Regions from separate parts of the Paenibacillus sp. FSL W8-0439 genome, predicted to be linked through region 1. Evidence: riboswitches for the same ligand, from Rfam matches in the RefSeq annotation. Region 1 holds a riboswitch; each other region holds the start of a gene.
What was found. A riboswitch is a leader RNA that binds a small molecule or an ion and turns the genes downstream of it on or off. The one in region 1 is predicted to bind glycine.

Region 1 (4,874 bases):
CAAATTCGTGTTTGCAATGCCCTGGATAAGGCAGGTCAAAATGCGGGGCTAGCCGATGCATCATGTAGTTGGCATTAAGTACAGCACATTCGGACACTCGCTTCAAGCCATCAGGACCGTAGCTGCGAATATAGGCATAGGCACGGACGAGAATGCCGAAGTTACCGTAAAAGGCTTTGACCCGTCCAATAGAATCTCCCTGCTCCCGATCCCAGCGGTACACACCCTGCGGATCACGTACGACAATCGGCTTGGGCAAATAGGGAATCAGCCGCTGCTTCACGCCCACGGGTCCAGCGCCGGGGCCGCCTCCACCGTGCGGGGTACTCATCGTTTTGTGCAAATTGAGATGCACCACATCGAAGCCCATGTCCCCGGGGCGGGTAATCCCCATGATGGCGTTGGAGTTTGCCCCGTCATAGTAGAGCAGACCACCTGCGTCATGCACAATCGCGGCAATGTCAGTAATTTGCTTCTCGAACAAGCCCAGCGTGTTCGGATTGGTCAGCATGAGCGCAGCGGTGTCGTTGCCTACCGCTTGGCGGAGCGCGTCCAGATCCACCAGCCCCTCAGGGGTGGAGGGAAGGGTGATTGTTTCGAAGCCCGCGACGGTTGCACTGGCGGGGTTCGTACCGTGCGAGGAATCCGGCACGAGCACCTTGGTACGTCGCTCACCACGTGCCTCGTGGTACGAGCGAATCATCATCAGCCCGGTCCATTCGCCATGGGCGCCAGCAGCGGGCTGGAGCGTGACGGCATCCATGCCGGTCAACGCAGCCAGATCGTTTTGGAGCGTATGCAGCAGCTCCATAGCCCCCTGGATGCTATTCTCCGGCTGATATGGATGAATTTTAGCAAAGCCTGCGTAACGGGCGACATCCTCATTCACTTTTGGATTGTATTTCATCGTACACGAGCCAAGCGGATAAAACCCGTTGTCGACGCCGAAGTTGCGCTGGGACAGGGCGGTATAATGGCGAATAACATCTACTTCGTATACCTCGGGTAATGCCGCAGGTTCGCTGCGCAGCGCATAATCCGGCAAAAGCTCTGCCACCGGGCGACGAGGAACGTCGCACTCGGGAAGGGAATAAGCGATGCGACCCGGACGGCTCAATTCAAAAATGAGCGCTTGATCGTGTTCCTTCAACAGCTCTTGTTTCTGGTCCGGTCCGGTGTGTGTCATAGCAATCCCTCCAAGGTGTGTACAAATTGGTCGATCTCTTCTTTGGTTCTTTGCTCCGTCACGGCAATCAGCATGTGACCCGCAAGTTCCGGATAGTCCCGGCCCAAATCATAGCCTGCGATAAATCCAGCAGCTAGCAGATTGTCCTGAAGTTTGCTCACATCCGTACCTTCAGGCAGCCTAAGGGCAAACTCGTTAAAGGTCGGTGCGTGAAATGAGGCAGTTACGCCTTTCAAGCTCAGCAATTGTTCTAACGCATAGCGGCTTTTATGCAAATTCAGCTCGGCTACTTCCTGGATGCCCTGTCTCCCCATGACGGACAAGTACACAGATGCAGATAATGCAAGCAACGCTTGATTGGAGCAAATGTTAGACGTGGCCTTTTCGCGGCGGATATGCTGTTCCCGCGCTTGCAAGGTCAGCACGAAGCCGCGTTTGCCGTTACGGTCTGTGGTTTGGCCTACGATACGCCCAGGGATACGGCGGATATGCGCCTGGGAGACGGCAAAGTAACCGCAGGTCGGACCGCCGAGGGAGGACGAGATCCCAAGTGGCTGCGCGTCCCCTACAACAATATCCGCGCCCTGCTTACCGGGCGCCTCCAGCAAGCCAAGTGCCAATGGGTTGGCACTGACGACCATTAGCCCCTTGTGTGCATGGATCAGGTCAGCCATCGGCTTCAGATTTTCCACGGCTCCAAAAAAGTTGGGGCTTTGGATCAAGACAGCCGCCGTCTGTTCCGATACGGCCGCGGCAAGCGCATCGACATCCGTTACGCCGTCCGAACAGCCGATCTCCACGATGTCCAAGTCCAATCCGCGCGCATAGGCTGCCAATACCTGGCGTGCCTCTGGATGGACAGACCTTGATACAATAAGCTGTTTACGGCGCGTGGCTGCGGCGGCCAGTGAGCCCGCTTCCGCCAGAGCTGTCGCTCCATCGTACATACTGGCATTCGCTACTGCCATGCCTGTCAATTCGCAAATATATGACTGGAATTCAAAAATGGCTTGCAGCTCGCCCTGGCTTACTTCTGGCTGATAGGGGGTGTAGGCTGTGTAAAATTCGGAACGTGAGGTGATGTGCTGAATGACGGACGGAATATGATGATCATAAATACCTGCACCAAGAAAGCTGGCATGTGTATCTGTATTGGCATTGTGCCCGGCCAGCTCGGCCATGTGGCGAGTTAGGGCTCTTTCGTCGAGCCGAGAGGAAAGAGGGAGTTCCCCTTGGTATCGAATTGCCTCTGGAATGTCACTGAATAGATCATCAATGGATGATACGCCCACCACACGCAGCATTTCGGTTTGATCTTGTTCGGTCATGGGGAGATAGCGATGCTGCTTCATAAGTTCTGGCTCCTTTCGAAAAGCAAAATTTAGATAGTAAATTAGCTAATACATAATCGTAGTTGGAAAATCCAGAATTTCGTATCTGACATGATCGCTTTTTTAGAGTGAAGAGGATTAAGATCAGCGTGACCGTTTATAAAAGGGGGCTGGGACCACTTCCGCACGCAGGCGTTTACCTCGAATTTCGACCTCTAACGGTGTAGATAGGGTGCTAAAACGACTGTCCACCAAGGCTAGCCCCAAATTACGCTTCAAGGTGGGCGATTGAGTCCCCGTTGTGACCTCACCAATGTGTTGGCCTTCCGCGAAGACTGGATAATGAGCGCGCGGGATACCGCGGTCAATCATTTCCAGCCCGATCAACTTGCGAGGAATTCCTTGTTCTTTCTGGTGTTGCAGTGCTTCTCTGCCGATAAAATCTCCTTTATTCAGCTTGACGAAGAAACCTAAACCAGCCTCAAGCGGTGAAATGGTGGCAGATAACTCCTGTCCGTACAGCGGCAGCCGTGCCTCAAACCGCAGTGTATCGCGAGCACCAAGCCCAGCGGGAATTAGCCCATACGATTCACCGCAACGAAGCAAACCATTCCACACGGCGGGTGCTTCCTCAGCAGGTATATAAAATTCAAAACCGTCTTCCCCGGTATATCCGGTTCGGGAGACGAGTGCTTTTGCTCCGAACAATTGCACGTTCTCATGGAATCGGAAAGATGCCAGATTCGTAATATCTGCATCTGTCACGGCTGCGGCAATATGTGCTGCTTCCGGTCCTTGTAATGCCAGCAATGCGATCGCATCAGACACATTCTCCAGATGAACCGATGCAGGTACGTGGCGCATGAGCCAATCCCAATCTTTGTCGATGTTGGAGGCATTCACAACGAGCATGTAGCGCTCTGGTCCTTTGCAGTATACAAGCAAGTCATCCACTACGCCTCCATCGGGGTAACACAGGAGTGAATATTGTGCCTGGCCCGGTTCCAACTGGCTGACATCATTCGTGGTTACCCATTGCAAAAAAGCCTCGGCTTCTTTGCCCTCAACCAAAAACTCGCCCATGTGCGAGACATCGAATAAACCCGCGCATTGCCGGACGGCCTCATGCTCTTTTTGGATGCCGCTAAACTGAACGGGAAGCTCCCACCCGCCAAAGTCAATACAACGAACCCCGGGCTGCGTCCCGTAGGACGAAAATAATGGTGTTCTTCGCAAATTAGACATTTTTTCACTCCTATCCAATGTAATCGGCTAAACAAAAAAGACAGGCTGAAAGAAACGTATAGACGGCAGTCCATACTCTTCTTTCAGCTCTGTCCTTGATACCAGAAAGTTACCCCGGTGTGAACCAGGTTTCCCCTTGGGTGATCCGCTCTAATCGCGAATGCTCTCCAGAGATGCGTCCGGCAGAGGTCCTTTTGCCTGAGAGATTCACCTGCAATGCAAGTTTACTCCTTCGGCGCTACCTTTTGGATCAACGGTAGGTTACCCGGTTTTGCAGGTAACAACTTGATCCGAGTTCGCGTGCACAACTGTCTCAGAAACGACAACAGCTATGCGAATCTTTTGGGTAGTCTCTCCCTCCGCGTTCATCCGCGTTTGCAGTTGTCGGGGTATTTCCAAAAGCATTTGCTATAACCCATTAATACGCAAATTCATTCAAAATGTCAATAAAAATGTCATATAAAACAATCCAAAAAACATTTAATGTATAAATAAGGATATGTAAGCGTTTGTTACAAGTTATCATTTTTTAATATTCTATGCTATATGAGATAACATGAAGTATTTTTGTTAGTATTATTGACATGAGTGTTCATGTTGTCATAATCTTAACCTGTCTAATACAGGTGATTAAAAGCATTTTATTCATGTGGAAGTGAGGCGAAAGCAGGATGAGTGAAGTGAAGCGGGAACTTTGGTATACAGACGAACATGAGTGGGTTCAGCGTACAGCAGACGGGACGTTGCGGATCGGCATTACAGACTTTGCACAGCATCAACTGGGTGATATTGTTTTTGTGGAATTACCTGGGGCGGGAGCAACGATTGAACAGGGGGCAGAGATTGGTACAATTGAATCGGTGAAGACCGTATCCGACCTTTTTGCTCCGGTGGCGGGAACCGTATTGAAAGTAAATGAAGCTCTGGAAAGCACACCTGAGCTGGTGAATGAATCTCCCTATGAAAAGGGTTGGATGATTGAAGTAGAGATGGGCAATGATGTCGAGGAAGCTCTGAGCAAGCTGCTGTCTGCGGATCAGTACGAGCAGTTGATTTCGGATGAACAATAATGAGCAATATAAGATGGAATATTAGCGCTTTATTCTAAATTT
Region 2 (4,874 bases), 170 kb from region 1:
GATGGTGAGCAGCTCTGCTCCCAGCGGAAATGCACTGGAAAATGCTTGCTGAGTCATCAAGCCTGCATCGGTAGGCCCGCTCCACACCCCGCTAACCAGTAACGTCAACCCGGTCATCACACAAATAACCATCGTATCAATAAACACACCCGTCATGGAAATCAGCCCTTGTTCCGCAGGCCATTTGGTTTTGGCAGCTGCGGCTGCAATCGGTGCGCTCCCCAATCCAGCTTCGTTGGCAAAAATACCTCTGGCTACCCCACTGCGCATGGCCAGCATAATCGTAGCTCCTGCAAATCCGCCGGTTGCCGATGTAGTTGAAAATGCCGAATGAAGCACAAGCGCAATTGCGGCAGGAAGTTGGTCAGCAAATCGAATCAGTACAATGATACAAATTAATACATACAGGCCTGTTTTAAAAGGAACGACCTTCGTCGATACCTTGGCAATGCTTTTGAGTCCACCAATGGTCACAAGACCTGTAAGGACAGCAATTGTCAGCGCCGTTACAATCTGCGGAACGCCAAAGCTGTTTTCAGTCGAAGATACAATCGCCTTGACCTGAGGGAATGTTCCAATTCCGAACAACGCTACCAGCATCCCTGAAAAAGCAAACAGCATCGCCAACGGTTTAAAACGGCGTCCCAGGCCTTTTTCAATATAATACATCGGGCCGCCGGAAAATTGTCCATTCCGATCCTTCACCCGGTATTTTACCGCAAGTACACCTTCCGCATATTTCGTCGCCATCCCAAAGAAGGCTGCAACGACCATCCAGAACAAGGCACCCGGCCCGCCCAGCTTAATGGCTGTCGCTACACCGACAATACTTCCTGTACCGACGGTAGCCGCCAATGCCGTACTCAAAGCCGCAAAACTACTTACATCCCCGCTACCTTCATTCGGGGCCTTACCGATGAGCTTGATCGCCAGGGGCAGGCGGAATACCTGCAACATTTTTAGACGTATGGTCAGCCATAACCCCGTTCCCATAACAAGGATGATGAGAGGCGCCCCCCATATCCAACTGCTAATCGTTTCTAACACATGTACCAAATTCATTTCAACCCGCTCCTCCAGCATAGTAGAAAACAAAAAAGAGTCAAATCTGTTGATTCGACTCCTGGAGAGGTTAAAGGCACGAAAAAATACAACCATCTTGTGCAGGATTTCATCTCTAAAAGCTTATAAAAAGCCTAGGGCTATCCCTGTCACAGGTTATTCGCGTCTCTGTCCTTTTGCCTGAGAGTTTAAGCAGATGTGATCTGCGGTGCACCTTCGGCGCCCAATTAAGGGTCTCTCCAGAGTTCTGTCCGTTTACGGTCCCTGCTCGTTGCTGTAAATCAGCCTAAGCACCTGAGAGTTTTGCCCCTTCGGTTGGAACTTTCATTCCATCTCCCGCAAACATCAACCAGACATATGAAATTTTTATTCATTATACAGAAAAATTTCAGCTTATTACAAGTGAAAAATTTGTGAAGCCCTCTGAAAGAATCAATAGAGTGTCTATACAAAAAGCGGGTACAGCAGATTGCATCCTGAGGATTTTCTCTGCTGTACCCGCCAAAACGATATGGAATTATAATTCTTCACCGTTGGTTGCTATCACATTTTTATACCAGTTAAATGAGTCCTTTTTGGAGCGTTGAAGCGTTCCGTTACCGTCATCATCCAGATCAACGTAAATAAATCCGTAGCGCTTGGACATTTCGGACGTAGACATGCTCACAAGGTCGATAGGTCCCCAGCTGGTGTAACCAATCAGATCAACACCGTCAGCAATCGCTTCCTTCATTTGGGCAATATGCTGACGCAAGTAATCAATGCGATACGTGTCATGCACAGAGCCGTCTTCTTCTACCTTATCATACGCACCCAGGCCATTTTCCACGATGAACAGTGGCTTTTGATAGCGATCATAAAACGTATTCAGTGTAACACGCAGGCCGATCGGATCGATCTGCCATCCCCAGTCGGAAGACTGCAGATACGGATTTTTCACACCGCCTATCAGGTTCCCTGCTGCCTTTTCGCCTTCTGGCCCTACCGATACGGTCAAGGTCATATAGTAACTAAATGAGATAAAATCGACCGTGTTATTTTTCAAAATTTCGGCATCGCCGGATTCTGTCTGGATCACAATATTATTTTCTTCAAAATAGCGGTTCATATAGTTGGGATATTCCCCACGAGCATGCACATCCGTAAAGAACAGGTTCATTTGATTTTCATGCTGTGCTTTCAGAATATCTTCTGGGTTACACGTATGTGGGTAGCTTTCAATGCGGGCCAGCATACAGCCGATCTGAGCGCCCGGAATGATCTCATGTCCCCGTTTGGTCGCCAATGCACTTGCTACAAATTGATGGTGCAATGCTTGATATATCGCTTGTTGCTTGTTTTCTACACGGTCAATAACCACACCGCCGCCTGTAAACGGGCTCATAGTCATGACATTAATTTCGTTAAAGGTCAGCCAGTATTTTACTTTATCCTTATAGCGTGTAAATACCGTTTCGGCATATTTTACGTAATGATCCACGACTTCGCGTCCCAACCAGCCATTATATTTCTGTGTCAAACCTAGCGGTGTTTCATAATGCGACAATGTTACCAAAGGCTCAATACCATACTTGCGCAGCTCATCGAATACATTGTCGTAGAATTGCAATCCTGCTTCATTCGGCTCGGCATCATATCCATTCGGGAAAATCCGCGACCAGTGGATGGACATCCGGAATACTTTAAAGCCCATTTCTGCAAACAAGGCAATATCTTCTTTGTAGTGGTGGTAAAAGTCCACACCTTCACGCTTTGGAAAACGGGCGTTTACCTTCCCTGCCAAGATGTCCTCCAGTCGTTCGGACGAAATTTCTATAGCATGATCGTTCTTACGTTCTGATTTAGGTACATAGGCTATCATGTCTGCGCTGGATAGACCTTTTCCATCTACGTCAAAAGCACCTTCCAATTGGTTGGCTGCAGTTGCCCCGCCCCAGAGGAAGTTTTTCGGGAATCCTTTTAGCGTCTTCGTCATGGTATGAAAACCTCTTTCCTTAATTTAATGTTTTCACTTTAGTCAGTAACCCGTCAGGTGCTGCAATGCGAATCCATAACTAACGGTAACCGTTCTCCTTTGAAATGCATCGACAGATGCTTTAAAATAGACGTAATGCCCTCATAAAGCATCCTAATTGTTGTAACGCGTTTCATGTCAAGTATTTTTTTCTCAGGTGAGGAGAAGCATCATGTCGAATCTTGATCAAATTGCAAAACTGGCGGGCTTTTCCAAAGCTACGGTATCCAGAGTGTTAAATCAGTCCCCCCATGTAAGTCACGAAACCAGAGCTAAAATTTTAAAAATCATGCAGGAATTAGATTATGTTCCTAATCGGAATGCGATCTCTCTATCCAAGGGTCAGACGCTTCAGATTGGTATCATCACTTCAACTATCAATGAAATTGTGCTGGCATTTCTGGACAGCTTTGTGGAAATCGCAGGCCAATATGAATTCCAAACCATTATTTATACTTCGGGAGAAGACAAAAAGAAAGAGCTTCAAGCTTTCGAGGATTTAAAAAGAAAAAGAGTCGATGCGCTGGTCATCATTTCCTGCGTGAATGACACTGATTTTTTGAGTACCTATTGCAAATATGGACCGATCGTGGCATGGCAACGAATGGAGCATACCGATATTCGCTCCGTCGCTATGGATCAATATGAAGGATACATGTTAGCATTAAAACATTTGATACAAAAAGGCTATACACGTATAGCCAATGCTTTTGGTCGTCCAAGCAGCATCAATACTCACAGCAGACAACGAGCCTATGAGCAGATCATGAGTGAACACAATCTGCCGGTGCTGCCACACTGGAACTATTCTTCTATTTATAACATTCGTGATGGCGAACAGGTCGTGCGCAATTTGTTACAGCATCGGGAGGGATTTCCAGAGGCTATCTTGTGTGCTAACGATTATGTAGCAGTGGGCATTCTCTGCGAAGCGCGCAGACAATTGCTGAGGGTACCGGAAGATCTGGCGATTGTTGGGTTTGATAACACGGAGCTGGCGCACACCATGGGGATTACAACGGTTCAAAATCCCATTATGGCTCAGGCACAAAATGCTTTTTTCATGCTTTCCCCTCAGCTGATTGGACGCCAAATGGAGCTTCATTCGCTAGAATACAGTCTCATTGAGCGTACGACTACTTAAGGGCACAATTGACTTGCAAATTAGGCAAATGGGCCTTGATATGAAATATTTTTTGTCGAAAGAGAATAAAATATGTTGAAATCGCTTTTTTTTGTGCTACAATAGCACTATATCGAAGGATTGTGACCGGTGATGCGGGCAATGCCTGAGTTCAATTGAGTGCTATTGCTAACAATAGTGTTGAATTGTGCTTGGGCATTTTTTATTGGTAAAGGATGGGAGGGGGAACTTCAATGATTATTGAGAAGGTGCTCAATAACAACGTCCTGTTGACTAAAAACGATAAAGGCAAAGAGGTCATCGTCATGGGAAGAGGTATTTCCTTCAAAAAGGTGGCTGGCGACCAAGTCGATGATCATAAAATAGATAAGATTTTCATGTTAAATGAAAACGAGTTCACGGCCAGACTAACTGAGCTGCTAAACGATATTCCTGTGTCTCATCTGGAGGTCGTGAATGAAATCGTGACCCATGCAGCCGAAGTGCTGGATACGGAGTTAAGTGATAACATTTATTTAACATTGACCGACCATATTCATTTTGCCATACAGCGGGAAGAAAAAGGATTGGCACTCAAAAACGCGATGCTGTATGAAATTAAACGCTTTTACAAAAAAGAATTTGCAGTTGGGCTGGATGCTCTACAAAAAATTG
Region 3 (4,874 bases), 3.9 Mb from region 1:
TTTGTCAGCGCGGGGGAAGTCACAGGTTATAAAACAGGTGAGGCTACGATCACAGCTTCTTATGGCGGCAAAACAGCTACAGCTACAGTATCCGTAAATGTGCCTGGTGATCTGTCTCTGTCCTCCAAAACGGCAACGATTGATATTAATGAGGACTATACTGCAACTCTGACGGCTACTTATGCGGATGGACGCAAGGAAGACGTGACACAGGATGCGGAGTGGGCTTCAAGCGCGGAAGATATTGCTTCTGTGTCCAAAGGAACGATTACGGGTAAAGCAGCCGGTAAAGCGGTTATTACAGCGACCTATAACGGCAAAAAACTGACAATAAACGTACAAGTGGGCCTTGTGGACCGTCTGGAAACAGACTCGCGTGTAATTGCGCTTGGTGCTCAAGAAACAAAGCAGCTGAAAGTAACAGGCGTTAAGAGTGGTGGCACAAAAACAGACGTAACCAAGGACGCCACTTGGACTACTAGTAATGTAAAAGTAGTTGAAGTTAGCGAAGGTTTGATTAAAGCGAATGCAAGCGGTAAGGCAACGGTCACTGCTTCATATGGCAAGCAAACCATTACGTTTACGGTAGAAGTGGACGTAGCGCAAAAGATTGAAGCGGATGCCATTGCGTTATCACTAAAATCCGGGGATCAAAAAACGATTGCGATTGTAGTTAAATCCAGTGATGGAAAAGAAAAGGATGTTACAACCCAAGCTGAATGGAAAACGTCCAACTATAAGGTAGCCACCGTCAAAAAGGGTCAGGTTACCGCGGTCAGCTACGGTAAGGCTAACATTCAGGCGAAGTTTGGCGGTAAGGTGATCAGCGTACCTGTTGATGTTGATACGCTTAAATACCTGCAAACGGACGAAGTCGCCTTGACTTTGAAGGCAGGACAGCTGGCCAAGGTTACGGCTACAGCCACGTATAAGGATGAGTCGGAGAAGGATGTTTCCAAACCTGCTGTCTGGTCCTCGTCCAGAATTATTGTTGCGACCGTCAAAGACGGCAACATTAAGGCACAGGGCAAGGGCAAAGCTGTAATTACAGTGAAATATGCAGGTAAAATGACGAAGGTACAGGTAACCGTTCAGTAATCTGTTAAAATGAAAATAAAAGAGCAAGCATACGTCTAGAGACGATATGCTTGCTCTTTTATTTTTTGAAGCTTAGAAGCTACGATTTATTCTTCTTGGTTGATGTGTTGCGTGTCAGTGATTCGGTCAAACGCTTGCCAGTGGGTGTCTGGGCCAAGCCGCCTTTGGCGGTCTCGCGGTGCTTTGATGGCATTGCGCTGCCGACTTCAAGCATTACGTCAATGACTTCGTCAGACGGAATGGCGCTGCGCACACCCGCCAAAGCCATATCCGCTGCGGCAAGTGCGGTCACGGCTCCCAGCCCGTTGCGCACGATGCACGGAATCTCGACGAGTCCGGCGACGGGGTCGCAAATCAGACCGAGCGTGTTCTTGAGCGCTAGGCCTACGGCGTGAACGGCCTGCTCAGGTGTGCCGCCGCGTAGCTCCACCATCGCGCCAGCGGCCATCCCGATGGCTGAGCCAATCTCAGCCTGACAGCCTCCCTCCGCGCCGGAAATGAAGGAATTGTTGGCGATGACGTAGCCAATGGCTCCGGCTGCGAACAAGCCGTGCACCATATGCTCATCATCCCAGCCGAACCGCTCCTGTGCACTAATGAACACACCGGGGATGACTCCACAAGAGCCAGCAGTGGGCGTAGCCACAATACGCCCCATGGACGCATTAACCTCCGACACGGATAGCGCATAAGCCATGGCGAGTGCGGAGGCGTCGCCGGAGCAGGTTTCCCCTGCCCGCAGATACTCGGCCAGACGCTTGCCGTCACCGCCCGTTAATCCACTGCGGGATACGGTGTCTTGCGTCTGACCACGATGAACGGCCTCCTTCATGACTTCATAATAATCAGACATTTGGCGGAAGATTTCTTCTTCCGTTGTATTCGTCTCTTGTACCTGCTCTTGAATCATCAGGCGGCCAATCGTGGTGGATTCCTCCGCGCATATGGCGCTGATTTCATGCAGATGGCTAAATCGCATCAGATTCAGCTCCTTTTTTCAAATTAATCATTTTAATTTCGTACATATGTGGTAAGGATCGTAGTTTTGCGATCAGTTCAGCCGTAGGAGGACTGTCCGTTTCGATGGCGGTAAGTGCTTCACCATCTCGGCCTTTGCGATCCACATGCATATAGGCAATGTTAATGTCGGCAGCGCCGAGTGCTGAAGTCACCGCACCTAATGTGCCGGGCTTATCCGAGTGAAGAAGCACCAACGTAGCCAGCTCCCCGGTCAGGTTGACTCGGAATTCGTTGAGCTGCTGGACATGGATGCTGCCGCCGCCGATGGAGGAGCCCAGCAGTGTGCGCTGATCCTCACCCTTCCACAGTTCAAAACGGACGGTATTTGGATGGGGCGCGGGTAGTCCGCTGACGGCAAACTCCACGGCCATTCCAGCCTGCTCCGCCCATTGCTCGGCATCTGGAATTCGGTGGTCGTCTGTATCGTAATTGAGCAGGCCTGCGATGAGTGCTAGGTCTGTACCGTGTCCTTTGTAGGTGTCGGCGAAGGAGCCGTACAGTGTCATGCGGGCACGGTCCGGCTGCATCCCGAGCCAGTGACGGGCAACGCGTGCAAGCCGCACCGCGCCTGCAGTGTGTGAACTGGAAGGTCCGGTCATGGCCGGACCGATAATGGAAAATACATCTTTGAAACGCATGGTGTGGCCCCCTGTATGTTCTAGTACCATAGTATATGGTATTTCCGCGTTTGTGCGCAGCTATGACGGTTCCTAATGCTAACGTACAATGTGAGCGCAAAAAAGGACAGGATAAGGAAGTTTCCCTTATCTCTGTCCTCGTTACCTGAGAGTTTCGTGCGGTGTCCTTACCGCCTTACCCCTTGGGTGGCTTGCGCTCTCTCCAGAGTTGCGTCAGATGACGATACATGGACCTGAGAGATTATCCGCCAGCCGGGTGCTGACGTCTTGCTCCTTCGGTGCCGCCAGCGTGTAAGCCCCTGGACAGACTCTCCCGTCATCTTCATTCGCGTATACCGTTCTACATATCTTTCTTAGCGTAATGTATGCCGTGCTCGGTGTCAATCGCAGGTTTCAATTTTTACATAAACAGGCGAGTTTCCGATAAAAAAGATTAAAATTTACATAATTATGGATGAAATCAGGAAGGAATTAGAAGATTGACAGCTAATCTGATAGAGGACAAGTACATTTATGGAATTATAGGAGGGATATTGACGTATGGTAAAAGGCTTGCGGTTCACAGGTTCACGCTTGAAAGGGGTGCTGCATCTAGCAGCGATCGTATCGCTGTTGATTGGGATCCTCGTTCCATTCGGTCAGGTCAAGGCAGAGGGAGCATTGACAGTAGACGAAGCACTTCAGCGCCAAGGCAGTGGAGGTACAGTGACGGTGGAAGGCTACATCGTCGGACATGCTACCGGATCGAAAACAGCTAATTTTTCTGCTCCGTTTGCGAATGATTTTAACGTACTGATTGCCGACCAGGCCAATGAACGTAGCACGTCTAATCTATTGGATGTGCAGCTGACATCTGCGTACAGAGGGCAATTTGGGTTAACAGGTCATCCTGAACTGGTCGGCAGCAAAATTCGCGTGACAGGTACGCTTGGTGCCTACAATAATTTTGGTGGAGTAAAAAGTCCAAGCGCTGTGGAACTGGTGAGTGGAAGCGAGCCGGGGGAACCAGGTGAACCTGGCGAACCTGAACCTGGCAACCCGGGTCAACCCGGTACTACACTGCCGGATGGAAAAGGCAAAAAGGTGCTGTTCGATAATACGCACGCACAGACGGCTGGTGCAGCAGATTGGGTCATTGAAGGCGCCTTCTCCGACTTTGCCAATGGATTACGTAATGTAGGCTTTACTGTGGATCAATTGAACCGCCCTATTCCTTTTACTTATGGAGAACAGGCCATAACCTATGATAAGCTGCGCCAATATGATGTGTTCATCATCGGTGAAGCGAATGTGGCCTTTAAGGCATCCGAGCAGGCTGCCCTGCTGCAATATGTGAATAACGGGGGAAGTGTCTTCTTCATCTCCGACCATTATAATGCCGACCGTAACAAAAACCGTTGGGATTCCTCCGAGGTTATGAATGGCTACCGTCGTGGAGCCTATACTAATCCGGCCAAAGGCATGACTGCAGAAGAAGCTGCATCGCCGGCGATGCAAGGATTAACAAGCTCCGATTGGCTGGCGACCAACTTTGGTGTTCGTTTCCGTTACAATGCGCTTGGCGATGTAAATGCTACGGACATCGTAGCCGCAGATCAATCCTTCGGCATTACCAAGGGTGTACGCTCGATTGCCATGCATGCGGGATCTACGCTGGCTATTATTGATCCTACCAAAGCCAAAGGAATTGCCTACATCCCGACAGGTACAAAAAAATGGGGCAATGCAGTAGACCAAGGAGTCTATAACGGCGGAGGCCGTGCGGAAGGTCCTTATGCTGCGATCTCCAAGGTGGGTCAAGGCAAGGCAGCATTTATCGGTGATTCTTCCCCTGTAGAAGATGCTACTCCGAAATATGCGCGTGAGGAAAACGGACAGTCGAAAAAGACATATGATGGTTTTAAGGAAGTAGACGATGCCACCTTCCTAGTGCAAACGGTTCAATGGCTTGCGTGGAAGCAGGACTACACGAAATTATCCGATGTGGCAGGCTTAACGCTGGATCAACCGACGAAGCTGCTGCCGTTTGAAGAGCCTGCGGCTTCCACAGAACCGCAACCGGAGCCTTGGTCTGCTCCAGCAGCAGGCTACAAATGGTACGATCCAAGAACGTTCAAG

Region 2: linked by a shared signal. The riboswitch ahead of MKX36_RS19120 (alanine/glycine:cation symporter family protein) and the one ahead of gcvT (glycine cleavage system aminomethyltransferase GcvT) in region 1 are both predicted to bind glycine.
Region 3: linked by a shared signal. The riboswitch ahead of sdaAB (L-serine ammonia-lyase, iron-sulfur-dependent subunit beta) and the one ahead of gcvT (glycine cleavage system aminomethyltransferase GcvT) in region 1 are both predicted to bind glycine.

The regions. Positions count from the first base shown of each region.
Region 1 covers NZ_JBBPAK010000001.1:4,285,964-4,290,837, reverse strand. The annotation lists gene gcvPB (aminomethyl-transferring glycine dehydrogenase subunit GcvPB) at 1-1,186, opposite strand, end outside; gene gcvPA (aminomethyl-transferring glycine dehydrogenase subunit GcvPA) at 1,183-2,538, opposite strand; gene gcvT (glycine cleavage system aminomethyltransferase GcvT) at 2,662-3,762, opposite strand; glycine riboswitch at 3,842-3,938, opposite strand; glycine riboswitch at 3,952-4,025, opposite strand; gene gcvH (glycine cleavage system protein GcvH) at 4,434-4,832, shown strand.
Region 2 covers NZ_JBBPAK010000001.1:4,460,943-4,465,816, forward strand. The annotation lists gene MKX36_RS19120 (alanine/glycine:cation symporter family protein) at 1-1,062, opposite strand, end outside; glycine riboswitch at 1,221-1,315, opposite strand; glycine riboswitch at 1,327-1,411, opposite strand; gene MKX36_RS19125 (glycoside hydrolase family 1 protein) at 1,580-3,037, opposite strand; gene MKX36_RS19130 (LacI family DNA-binding transcriptional regulator) at 3,249-4,220, shown strand; gene licT (BglG family transcription antiterminator LicT) at 4,454-4,874, shown strand, end outside.
Region 3 covers NZ_JBBPAK010000001.1:435,697-440,570, forward strand. The annotation lists gene MKX36_RS01925 (Ig-like domain-containing protein) at 1-1,098, shown strand, start outside; gene sdaAA (L-serine ammonia-lyase, iron-sulfur-dependent, subunit alpha) at 1,178-2,077, opposite strand; gene sdaAB (L-serine ammonia-lyase, iron-sulfur-dependent subunit beta) at 2,067-2,756, opposite strand; glycine riboswitch at 2,968-3,082, opposite strand; gene MKX36_RS01940 (DUF6359 domain-containing protein) at 3,297-4,874, shown strand, end outside.